3 linked regions of the Phreatobacter oligotrophus genome follow. The main gene of each other region encodes a partner of the protein of the gene in region 3 in a complex. Links are inferred from orthologs where the notes say so. Each region holds a gene or a part of one and is shown on either strand. Other genes may lie near its edges.

Evidence for each region. The genes of interacting proteins can lie anywhere in the genome.
Region 1: the proteins of C8P69_RS01505 (region 3) and pnp are in contact, whole or in part, in a cryo-EM structure (PDB 9QH0), measured with the Escherichia coli proteins. The link is inferred for Phreatobacter oligotrophus from one-to-one orthologs.
Region 2: the proteins of C8P69_RS01505 (region 3) and eno are in contact, whole or in part, in a solved structure (PDB 2FYM), measured with the Escherichia coli proteins. The link is inferred for Phreatobacter oligotrophus from one-to-one orthologs.

The regions. Positions count from the first base shown.
Region 1 is NZ_PZZL01000003.1:37,460-40,936, forward strand. Bases 397-3,309 are described here. They hold pnp (polyribonucleotide nucleotidyltransferase), read right to left. Parts: upstream 2,972-3,309; coding sequence 821-2,971; downstream 397-820. Other genes in these bases: C8P69_RS07335 (hypothetical protein), read left to right, coding at 397-736; rpsO (30S ribosomal protein S15), read right to left, coding at 3,217-3,309. In the rest of the region: more of C8P69_RS07335, read left to right, coding at 92-396; more of rpsO, read right to left, coding at 3,310-3,477. UniProt on the Escherichia coli protein: Involved in mRNA degradation. Catalyzes the phosphorolysis of single-stranded polyribonucleotides processively in the 3'- to 5'-direction. Also involved, along with RNase II, in tRNA processing.
Region 2 is NZ_PZZL01000004.1:75,206-78,737, reverse strand. What follows is about bases 397-3,364. They hold eno (phosphopyruvate hydratase), read right to left. Parts: upstream 2,539-3,364; coding sequence 1,255-2,538; downstream 397-1,254. Other genes in these bases: C8P69_RS10140 (hypothetical protein), read left to right, coding at 3,282-3,364; queF (preQ(1) synthase), read left to right, coding at 2,733-3,179; C8P69_RS10155 (YbjN domain-containing protein), read left to right, coding at 512-1,177. Also shown: C8P69_RS10160 (DMT family transporter), read right to left, coding at 1-281; more of C8P69_RS10140, read left to right, coding at 3,365-3,532. UniProt on the Escherichia coli protein: Catalyzes the reversible conversion of 2-phosphoglycerate (2-PG) into phosphoenolpyruvate (PEP). It is essential for the degradation of carbohydrates via glycolysis.
Region 3 is NZ_PZZL01000001.1:305,434-309,412, forward strand. Bases 305-3,719 are described here. They hold C8P69_RS01505 (Rne/Rng family ribonuclease), read right to left. Parts: upstream 3,361-3,719; coding sequence 505-3,360; downstream 305-504. Also shown: C8P69_RS01510 (L,D-transpeptidase), read right to left, coding at 3,861-3,979. UniProt on the Escherichia coli protein: Endoribonuclease that plays a central role in RNA processing and decay. Required for the maturation of 5S and 16S rRNAs and the majority of tRNAs. Also involved in the degradation of most mRNAs.

The DNA of each region.
Region 1 (3,477 bases), on a different replicon or contig from region 3:
CCAACCGTGTCTTGGTGACGCCCGCGGCTCATCCCTAGGCTTTCCCCGAGATGCCGCCGTGGAACAAGGCATCACGTCCGGGGAGGACACCATGACCAAGATCCTGAAACTTGCGCTCGCGGGCGCCTGCGCCTCCGTGCTCACCGCCGGAGCGGCGATGGCGCAGCAGGGGCCGCTCGGCTTCTTCATCACCTCGGCGCCGCTCGATGGCGGCAATCTCGGCGGCCTCGCCGGCGCCGACCGCCATTGCCAGGCGCTGGCCGCCGCCGTGGGCGCCGGCAACCGGACCTGGCGGGCCTATCTGTCGACGCAAGGGGCCGGCGCGGTGAATGCCCGCGACCGCATCGGCCGCGGCCCCTGGGCCAATGCCCGCGGCGTCGTGATCGCGGCGAATGTCGCCGAGCTGCATGGCACCAACAACCTGACCAAGCAGACCGCCCTCACCGAGAGCGGCGCCATGGTCAATGGCCGCGGCGACACGCCGAACGAACACGACATCCTCACCGGCACCCAGACCGACGGCACGGCCTTCTCGGGCGATGCCGACCGCACCTGCGGCAACTGGACGAAGAACGGCGAGGGCTCGGCCATGGTCGGCCACCACGACCGCATGGGCCTCAACACCGAGCCGCCGGCGCTGTCCTGGAACGCCTCGCACCCCTCGCGCGGCTGCGACATGCCCTCGCTGCGCGCCACCGGCGGCGGCGGCCGCTTCTACTGCTTCGCCGCGGACTGAGGTCGCTATTCCCCGAACGCAAGAAGGGCGGCCCGAGGGCCGCCCTTCTGATGTCTGGAGCCTTGCGGGAAGGCCGCCGGCGGATCACTCCGCGGCGTCGCCCTCTTCGGCGGCGGCTTCCTTCTGCTTCTTCTCGAGGTCCTCGCCGGTCGCCTGGTCGACGACCTTCATGGACAGGCGGGTCTTGCCGCGATCGTCGAAGCCGAGCAGCTTCACCTTCACCTTGTCGCCCTCCTTGACCACATCGGTCACCTTGCCGACGCGCTGGTTGGCGAGCTGGGAGATGTGGACGAGGCCGTCGCGCGAACCGAAGAAGTTCACGAAGGCGCCGAAGTCCACGACCTTCACGACGGTGCCGTCGTAGATCATGCCGAGCTCCGGCTCCTGGGTGATCGACTTGATCCAGTTGACGGCGGCGCGGATGGACTCGCCGTTGGCCGAGGCCACCTTCACGGTGCCGTCGTCCTCGATGTTCACCTTGGCGCCGGTCTTCTCGACGATCTCGCGGATCACCTTGCCGCCGGTGCCGATGACTTCGCGGATCTTGTCGGTCGGGATCTTGAAGCTCTCGATGCGCGGCGCGTGCTCGCCGAGCTCGGCGCGGGCCGCGGTGAGGGCCTTGGCCATCTCGCCGAGGATGTGCTCGCGACCGCCCTTGGCCTGGCCGAGGGCGACCTTCATGATCTCCTCGGTGATGCCGGCGATCTTGATGTCCATCTGCAGCGAGGTGATGCCCTCGGCGGTGCCGGCCACCTTGAAGTCCATGTCGCCGAGATGGTCCTCGTCGCCGAGGATGTCGGACAGGACCGCATAGCGCTCACCCTCGAGGATGAGGCCCATGGCGATGCCCGCCACCGGACGCTTCAGCGGCACGCCGGCGTCCATCAGCGCCAGCGAGGCGCCGCAGACGGTGGCCATGGACGAGGAACCGTTGGACTCGGTGATCTCCGACACGACGCGGATCGTGTAGGGGAACTCGTGGTTGGCGGGCAGCATCGGGTGGATGGCGCGCCAGGCGAGCTTGCCGTGGCCGATCTCGCGGCGTCCGGGACGGCCCATGCGGCCGGCCTCGCCCACCGAGAAGGGCGGGAAGTTGTAGTGAAGGAGGAAGTTCTCCTTGTAGGTGCCGGTCAGCGAGTCGATGAACTGCTCGTCCTCAGCGGTGCCGAGCGTGGTGACGACCAGCGCCTGGGTCTCGCCGCGCGTAAACAGCGCCGAACCGTGGGTGCGCGGCAGGACGCCGGCCTCCGAGACGATCGGGCGGACCGTGACGAGGTCACGGCCGTCGATGCGGCTGCCGGTGTCGAGGATGTTCCAGCGGACGACCTTGGCCTCCAGCTCCTTGAAGACGCCGGCCACGACCTGCTTGTCGAACTTGCCCTCGCCCTCGCCGGCGAAAGCCTCGATGGCCTTCTTCTTCACCTCGCCGACGGCGGCGTAGCGGGCGGTCTTCTCGCGGATCGAATAGGCGGCGCGCAGGTCCTTCTCGACCAGGGCCAGCATCTGCGTCTCCAGCGCCGAATGGTCCGGCGGGGTGAAGTCGCGGGGCTCCTTGGCGGCCTTCTCGGCGAGCGAGATGATCGCGTTGATGACCGGCTGGAAGTACTTGTGGCCGAACATGACGGCGCCGAGCATGACCTCCTCGGACAGCTCCTGCGCCTCGGACTCCACCATCAGCACGGCGTCGGCGGTGCCGGCAACGACGAGGTCGAGCTTCGACTCTTTCATGTCGTCGACATAGGGGTTCAGGACGTACTCGCCGTCGATGTAGCCGACGCGGGCGGCGCCCACCGGGCCCATGAAGGGAACGCCGGAGAGGGTCAGGGCAGCCGAGGCGGCGACCATGGCCACCACGTCCGGATCGTTCTCGAGGTCATGCGAGAGCGTGGTGACGATGACCTGCGTCTCGTTCTTGTAGCCCTCGACGAAGAGCGGGCGGATCGGGCGGTCGATGAGGCGGGAGATCAGCGTCTCGCGCTCGGTCGGCTGGCCCTCGCGCTTGAAGTAGCCACCGGGGATGCGGCCCGCGGCGAAGAACTTCTCCTGGTAGTTCACGGTCAGGGGGAAGAAGTCGATGCCGGCCTTCGGCTCGTAGTTGGAGACGACGGTGGCGATGACGGTGGTCTCGCCATAGGTGGCGATGACGGCGCCATGGGCCTGGCGGGCAACCTTGCCCGTCTCGAGGACCAGCTTGCGGCCACCCCAGGTCAGTTCCTCGCGATGAATGTCGAACATTGTCTTTTCCTTTCTCGGACGGATCGGACGACGGACAGCCATGCGCAAGACGGCGAGAGGCTCGGTCCGGGCCTTATCGGCCCCGAGCCCCTTGCGATCCTGCCATGGCGGTCGGGTTGTCCAGTGTCGTGCCTTTGTGGCGTGGCCGGCGCGCGGACCGCGCCCGGCCTTTTGCGGATGCCGTGATCGGCACCCGGAATGCGGCTCGGCCCCGCGCGATCACTCGCCGGGGCCGGTCCGAAGGGTCAGCGGCGGATGCCGAGACGCTCGATCAGCGTCTTGTAGCGGGCCTCGTCCTTGCGCTTGACGTAGTCGAGCAGCGAGCGGCGGGCGGAAACCATCTTCAGGAGGCCGCGGCGGGAATGGTTGTCCTTGGCGTGGCTCTTGAAGTGCTCGGTCAGGTTGGTGATGCGCTCGGTGAGGATGGCCACCTGGACCTCGGGCGAACCGGTGTCGCCGGCCTTGGTGGCATATTCCTTGATGAGCTCGGCCTTGCGGGCGTCGGA
Region 2 (3,532 bases), on a different replicon or contig from region 3:
ATATTGGAAATGACCGTCAGCGGCACGCCGCCGGTGATGCCGAGGATGAGGCCCTTGCGCCAGCCGAGCCCGGCGCAGCTGCCGACGCCGGCGCGCAGGAAGAACGGCAGCATCACCGCTCCGGCGAAGATGAAGCGCAGCGCCGCCATGTCATAGGCCGACAGTCCCTGCTGCAGCCCCCAGCGCACCGAGACGAACTGGCCGCCATAGATGGTGACCGCCAGCGCCATGGCAGCGAGGGCGAGGGTGCGCGGCGGAAGGCTCGACAGGAAGGACGGCATCGCCCCGACCCTCGCGGGCTTCTCGCACCTGCACAATGGCGCATCCCGCAGGGCATCCATGTGGGAGGGTGGCGGATCCCGGCGCGCCTTCCTTCGTTGTCGCGGGCATGGCCTTCACGCCTGCGACGTGCTTACGCAATATGGCGGGTGCCAGCGAGGGGACGTTCTGCAATAGCGGGTGCGGAGGCTGGCGTTCGCGAACCCAGACGCCATGTCACGAGGAGAGACCGATGCCTGTCCGTTCCACCGTCATCGCGTTCTGCGCCCTCCTTGCCGCGCTGCCGCTGGGCGAAGCGCAGGCCCAGAAGCGGAACCCGCGCGAGCAGGAGACACTGACGATCGGGCGCATCTCGCCGCGCCAGATGGCGGCGGTGTTGCGGGAGCGCGGCAACCCCGCCGAGATCACCACCGACAACAACCGCACGCGGCTGACCACCGAGATCAGCGGGCTGCGGACGTCGGTGCATTTCTATTCGTGCAACGACGGCGGCTGCCAGTCGATCCAGTACCGGACGCTGTTCCGCCGCAACGAGCGCTTCACCCTCGCCTTCGTCAACGCCTGGAACTACGAGAAGCGCTTCGCCAAGGCCTATCTCGATCGCGACGGTGATCTCGTCCTCGAATGGGACGTCGACCTCGATGGCGGCGTCTCGGTCGCCTATGTCGCGGAAACCGTCTCGACCTTCCAGGCCATGCTCAACACCTTCGGCCGCTTCACCCCGGCCGATGGCGGAGCCTCGCCCGATGCCGGCAATACCGGACGCTCGCTCACCCCCGGCCAGTCCGGGGGCGCCGGCCGCTCGACGGCGCCGGGACGCGCTCCTGCCGAGGCCGCTCCGCCGGCCACCGGCGGCAAGGGCAGTTCCGGCGATGCGCCGGGCGAGCGGCGCACCTGACAGGCCCCTCCCCGGCCCCGAAACGGAAACGGCGGGCTTTTGGCCCGCCGTTCCGATCTTCAGAGCCGAGCAAAAGCTCAGGCGCGGATCTTCAGCGCCCGGCGGCCGGCATAATGGGCCTGCGGACCCAGCTCTTCCTCGATGCGGATCAGCTGGTTGTACTTGGCGGTGCGGTCGGAGCGGGCGAGCGAGCCGGTCTTGATCTGCCCGCAATTGGTGGCGACCGCGAGATCGGCGATCGTCGAGTCCTCGGTCTCGCCGGAGCGATGCGACATGACGGCGGTGTAGCCGGCATTGTGCGCCATGGAGACGGCCGCGAGGGTCTCGGTCAGCGTGCCGATCTGGTTCACCTTGACGAGGATCGAGTTGCCGAGGCCGGTCTCGATGCCCATGGACAGGCGCTTGGTGTTGGTCACGAAGAGGTCGTCGCCGACGAGCTGGCACTTCTTGCCGATGAGGTCGGTGAGGATCTTCCAGCCCTCGAGGTCGTCCTCCGACATGCCGTCCTCGATCGAGACGATCGGATAGTCGCCGACCAGCTTGGCGAGGTACTTGGCCTGGGCCTTGGGGTCGCGGGTCTTGCGCTCGCCCTCGTAGACATAGGCGCCGTCCTTGAAGAACTCGGTGGCGGCGCAGTCGAGCGCCAGCACGATGTCCTCGCCGGCCTTGTAGCCGGCCTTGTCGATGGCGGTCATGACGAAGTCGAGCGCGGCTTGCGCCGACTTGAGGTTCGGGGCGAAGCCGCCCTCGTCACCGACATTGGTGTTGTGGCCGTCGGCCTTCAGGGCGGCCTTCAGGGTGTGGAAGACCTCCGAGCCCATGCGCACAGCTTCGGCGAAGGTCTTGGCCCCCGCCGGCATGACCATGAACTCCTGGAAGTCGATGGGATTGTCGGCATGGGCGCCGCCATTGACGATGTTCATCATCGGCACGGGCAGGACATGGGCGAAGACGCCGCCGACATAGCGATAGAGCGGCAGCTCCCGCGAGATCGAGGCGGCGCGGGCGGTGGCGAGCGACACGCCGAGGATGGCGTTGGCGCCGAGGCGCGCCTTGTTCTCGGTGCCGTCGAGGGCGATCATCGCCGTGTCGATCTGCACCTGGTTGGTGGCGTCGAGGCCGGACAGGGCGTCGAAGATCTCGCCGTTGACGGCGTCGACGGCCTTGCCGACGCCCTTGCCGAGATAGCGCTTCTTGTCGCCGTCGCGCAGCTCAACCGCCTCATGGGCGCCGGTCGAGGCGCCCGAGGGCACGGCGGCGCGGCCACGCGAGCCGTCCTCCAGCAGCACATCGACCTCCACCGTCGGATTGCCGCGGCTGTCGAGGATTTCGCGGGCGATGATGTCGACGATGGCGGTCATGGCGGCCTCTGTCCTGGCGGCGGGGGAAGTCAGGGCCTTCTACAGCATGGCACGGGCGGTTCAAGCCGGGGCCTGCGGCATGGCTGGGCTGATCGGCCCGGCCGTCGGCGGCGTAGCTGTCGCACCACCTCACCAGCCATTTCCCTCGGCGCGGGGCGATCTGCTATCACGCGCCCCTCACGGGACCTGACACGATGACCGACCTGAAACTGGGCAAGACCGTCGACATCCCCGCCTCGCCCGAGGCGGCCGAGCTCGACCGCGTGCCGAACCCCCATCCCGACACCGACTATGTCGCGCGTTTCGTCGCGCCGGAATTCACCTCGCTCTGTCCGGTGACGGGGCAGCCGGACTTCGCGCATCTCGTCATCGACTATGTGCCGGACCAGTGGCTGGTCGAGTCGAAGTCGCTGAAGCTCTACCTGACCTCGTTCCGCAACCACGGCGCGTTCCACGAGGACTGCACGGTGGCCATCGGCAAGCGCCTGCGCGACCTGCTCGGGCCGCGCTGGCTGCGGATCGGCGGCTACTGGTACCCGCGTGGCGGCATTCCCATCGACGTGTTCTGGCAGACGGGAACGCCGCCGGCCGGCGTGTGGATCCCCGACCAGGGCGTTGCGCCCTATCGTGGCCGCGGCTGAGCCGAAACGTCTCGAAACACTCGAAAATTTCGCGTCGCGCCGGCGGCTAGGCTGCCGTTTCGATGGACGGGGCACGGTCGAATCAGCGAAAGCTGAGGGGCCATGCTGCAGGCCAAGCGCGACACGGACCCACCGCCGACGCCGGTCAAACTCGACGGTCTGACCGACGAGGCGCCGCGGCGTGGCCTGTCCTCGCTGATGGTCTGGGCTGGCGTCGCCATGTTTCTCGTCGGCGCGGCCGTGCTCGGCGCCCGCACCGAGACCGGCAGCCAGCGCATCGCCAAGCTCCTCGCCCCCACCCCGCCGCCGGTGCAACTTGCCCGCGCCGAACCGCCGCGTCCGGCCTCCCCCGA
Region 3 (3,979 bases):
AAAGCCGTCTGGGGAAGGTCCGGCAGGGACTTGAAACGAACCGCCGAACCGAAGGCGAACCTATGCGGCAGGCACTGATGACGTCAAGATATAGTGGGCCCGAGTAAACGAGACCCTAAATATGGTGGGTGCCGCCAAATTTTCCAGGGAATGGCCTCTTGCGCCGACCCAAGTGTCGGGAATCCCGAGGAGATTCGGCAAGGGGATTCTGGAGCGGGTCTCGGGCGACCGGCGATTCCCGCGAAATCAAGGGACAACTCGGCCCGCCGTCCCCAGGCCGGCGCGGGGCCATGTGGCAGAATCGTGACAACGCCGTCGCCTCGTGACGGGACAAGGGACGGGTCCGCCGAAGCGCCGGCGCGATCCTTCCCCAGCGTTTCCGCCCCTTTGCCGTCTCCGGGTCGAATCGCGCCGGTGAGCGAACGGATCGAATCGGTCCCGAAACGGAAAACGGCCGGGTCGCCCCGGCCGTTCTGATCCTGATCCGTCGATGGCGAAGGTGCGTCAGGCGCCCTTGCGATTCCACCAGCCGGCGCGGCGCGGGGCGGTGGCATCGGTCGTCTGCACGACCTCCACCGGTTCCGGATCCGGCGTGCGGCGACGCTTCACCGGCTCGGGAGCCGGCTCCGGCGCGGCGGGGGCTGCCGCCACCGGTGCAGGTGCGATCTGCGGAGCCGCGACGACCGTATCGATCGGCTCGGCCGGCGGCGTGCGGCGACGACGGGGCACCTCCTCGGCTGCGGGCGCCTCGGCAGCAGCCGGGGCGGGGGCTTCGGCGCCATCCTCGGTGATCGCCACGGCGCGGGGGCCGCGTCCACGGCGACCGGCATGGCGCGGCGCAGGCGCCGCATCGCTGTCCTCGGCGACGGGGAAGGGATCCTCGCCGGCGGGCGCATCGGCCGCGCCATCGGCATCGCCCTCGCCGGACGCCGCCTCGGCCGAACCCTCTTCGTCCTCGCGACGACCGCGGCGACCGCCACGGCGACCGCGACGGCGGCGGCGACGCTCGCTCTCGGCGCCTTCCTCGTCGGACGCCTCGCCCTCGCGGGCACCGGCCTCGGCCTCCTCGGCCTCGTCGCCCGAGTCCTCGCCGGAGCCATCCTCGCCCTCGGCGTTGTCCTCGTCGGAACCGTTGCCGGCCTCCAGGCCCTCCTCGCGCTCGCCGTTGCGACCGCGGCGGCGACGACGGCGGCGACGGCGGCGGCGCTCGCCGGCCTCATCGCTCTCGCCACGCTCGCTGCGTTCGCCGCGCTCGCGGGAGCGCTCGCCACCCTCGGCCTCGCGGCTGCCGCCCTCGTCCTCCTCGGCCTCCTCGATGACCTCGTCCTCGACGAGATCCTCGGGCTCCACGGGAACGGGCAGGGCGGCCGGCGGCTTGTAGGCCGTCTCCGGGGTGTGCACCTGCGCGCCCTTCTCGATGGCGAACATGTGCGTGCCGGTGATGGTCTCGTCGGCAGTGATATCGATGCTGACGCGGAAGCGCGTCTCCAGCTCATGCAGGTGGGCGCGCTTGTTGTTGAGCACGTAGAGCGCCACGGCCGTGCGCGTGCGCACGATGACATCGTGGGTCGCCGCCCGGAGCAGCTGCTCCTCGACCGAGCGCAGGAGGTGCAGCGCGACGGAGGAGACGGAGCGCACATGGCCGAGGCCGGCGCAGGTCGGGCAGGTCTCGGTCGAGCTCTCCAGCACGCCGGTGCGGATGCGCTGGCGGCTCATCTCGAGCAGGCCGAAATGCGAGATGCGGCCGACCTGGATGCGCGCCCGGTCGTTCTTCAGCGCATCCTTCATGCGCTTCTCGACGGCGCGGTTGTTGCGGCCCTCGTCCATGTCGATGAAGTCGACGACGATGAGGCCCGCAAGGTCACGCAGGCGCAGCTGGCGCGCCACCTCGTCGGCGGCCTCCAGATTGGTGCGCAGCGCCGTGTCCTCGATATTGTGCTCGCGCGTCGAGCGACCCGAGTTGACGTCGATGGCGACCAGCGCCTCGGTCGGGTTGATGACGATGTAGCCGCCGGACTTCAGCTGCACCGTGTTCGAGAACATGGCGTCGAGCTGCGCTTCCACGCCGCTGCGGGCGAAGATCGGCTGGGGCTCGCGATAGGGCCGGACGTTCTTCGCATGGCTCGGCATGAGCATGCGCATGAAGTCCTTGGCTTCCTTGTAGCCCTCTTCGCCGGCGACCAGGACCTCTTCGATGTCCTTGTTGTAGAGGTCGCGGATCGAGCGCTTGATCAGCGAGCCCTCTTCATAGACCAGCGTCGGCGCGTGCGACTGGAGCGTCGTCTCGCGCACCGTCTCCCACATGCGCAGGAGATATTCGAAGTCGCGCCGCACCTCGGTCTTGGTGCGGTTGGCGCCCGCCGTGCGCAGGATGACGCCCATGCCCTCCGGAACGTCCAGCTCGCTGGCGATTTCCTTGAGCTTCTTGCGGTCGGCGGTGTTGGTGATCTTGCGGGAGATGCCGCCGCCACGGGCGGTGTTGGGCATCAGCACCGAATAGCGGCCGGCGAGCGACAGGTAGGTGGTGAGCGCCGCGCCCTTGTTGCCGCGCTCCTCCTTCACGACCTGCACCAGCATGACCTGGCGGCGCTTGATGACCTCCTGGATCTTGTACTGCTTGCGCGGACGGAACGACCGGTCCGGCATGTCCTCATAGGCGTCGCCGGCGCCGACGGACTCGACCTGGTCCTCCTCGGCGGTGCCGTTCTCGCCCTCGTCCTCGTCGTCCTCGTCGTCGTGCTCGTCATCACCCGCCTCACGGGCCTCGGACGCCTCGTCGCTCGTGGCCGGCGCGTCGGCAGCGTCGCTCGCCTCGGCGGTCACGGGAGTGGCGTCGGTCACCACCTCGGCGGCATCGGCCGCAGCGGTCTCGTGGGTCTCGGAGGCCTCGCCGGCCTCGGCGTTGGTCTCGGTCTCGAGTTCGGCCTCGCCGCTCACCGCCTCGGAGGTACGGGCCTCCGCGGCCTCGTTGCGCGGACGGCGCTCGCCGCGACGGCGACGGCGCCCATTGCCGCTCTTGCCGCGATCGGAGCGACGGCCGCGGCCATTCTCCTCGTCATCCTCGTCGCGGTGCTGGCGCGCCTCTTCGGCGAGCAGCGCCTCGCGGTCGGCGACCGGGATCTGGTAGTAGTCGGGGTGGATTTCCGAGAAGGCGAGGAAGCCGTGGCGGTTGCCGCCGTACTCGATGAAGGCGGCCTGCAGCGAGGGTTCGACCCGCGTCACCTTCGCCAGATAGATGTTGCCGCGTAGCTGCTTGCGGGATTGGCTTTCGAAATCGAATTCTTCGACACGATTACCGCGGACCACCACGACCCGGGTTTCTTCCGGGTGGGCGGCATCGATGAGCATCTTGTTGGCCATCGGATGAGCTCTTGTACGTTGGGACGGCCGCTCGCGCCGGCCCGACTGGGCCCCGCTCGGCTGAAAGAGCCGGGGCGGCGCCGACGAGGCGCCGGCGCACGGCCGTCAATGCGGTGGAAGGGGAGGGTGCAGGGCCGGACGGAAGGCCGACGGCGGGGCGGCGAGCGACGATGGCTGCGCCATCCGATCGTCCAGACCCGATTGAAACCGTCGATGCCGGCATGCCGTACACCCGTGAACGAGAGGCGCCGCAAAGGGAATGCGGCGTCGGCGCAAGGTGTCCTGGTCCGGAACGGGAGCCGTGACGGGGCGCGTGTCGGGCGGGGAAGTCGTGATGCCGGACCGCGCGCTTTGGCGGTCGACGCGACTCGCCACCTTCGGGGCCCGCGAACCTTGCGGTATGGTTTGTAGCGGTGTGACGACCCGATTGGCAAGCCGTCACAGGAGGAGGGGGCTATGCGCCAGGGCGAACCGCCCCCTCGGCTCCGTATCGAAAGGGCTCAGCCCGGGATGACCACCACCGGCGTGCCGATGCGGACGCGGTCGTGGAGGTCGATGATGTCGTGGTTGAACAGGCGGATGCAGCCCGACGAGACGGCGGTGCCGATCGACGACGGCA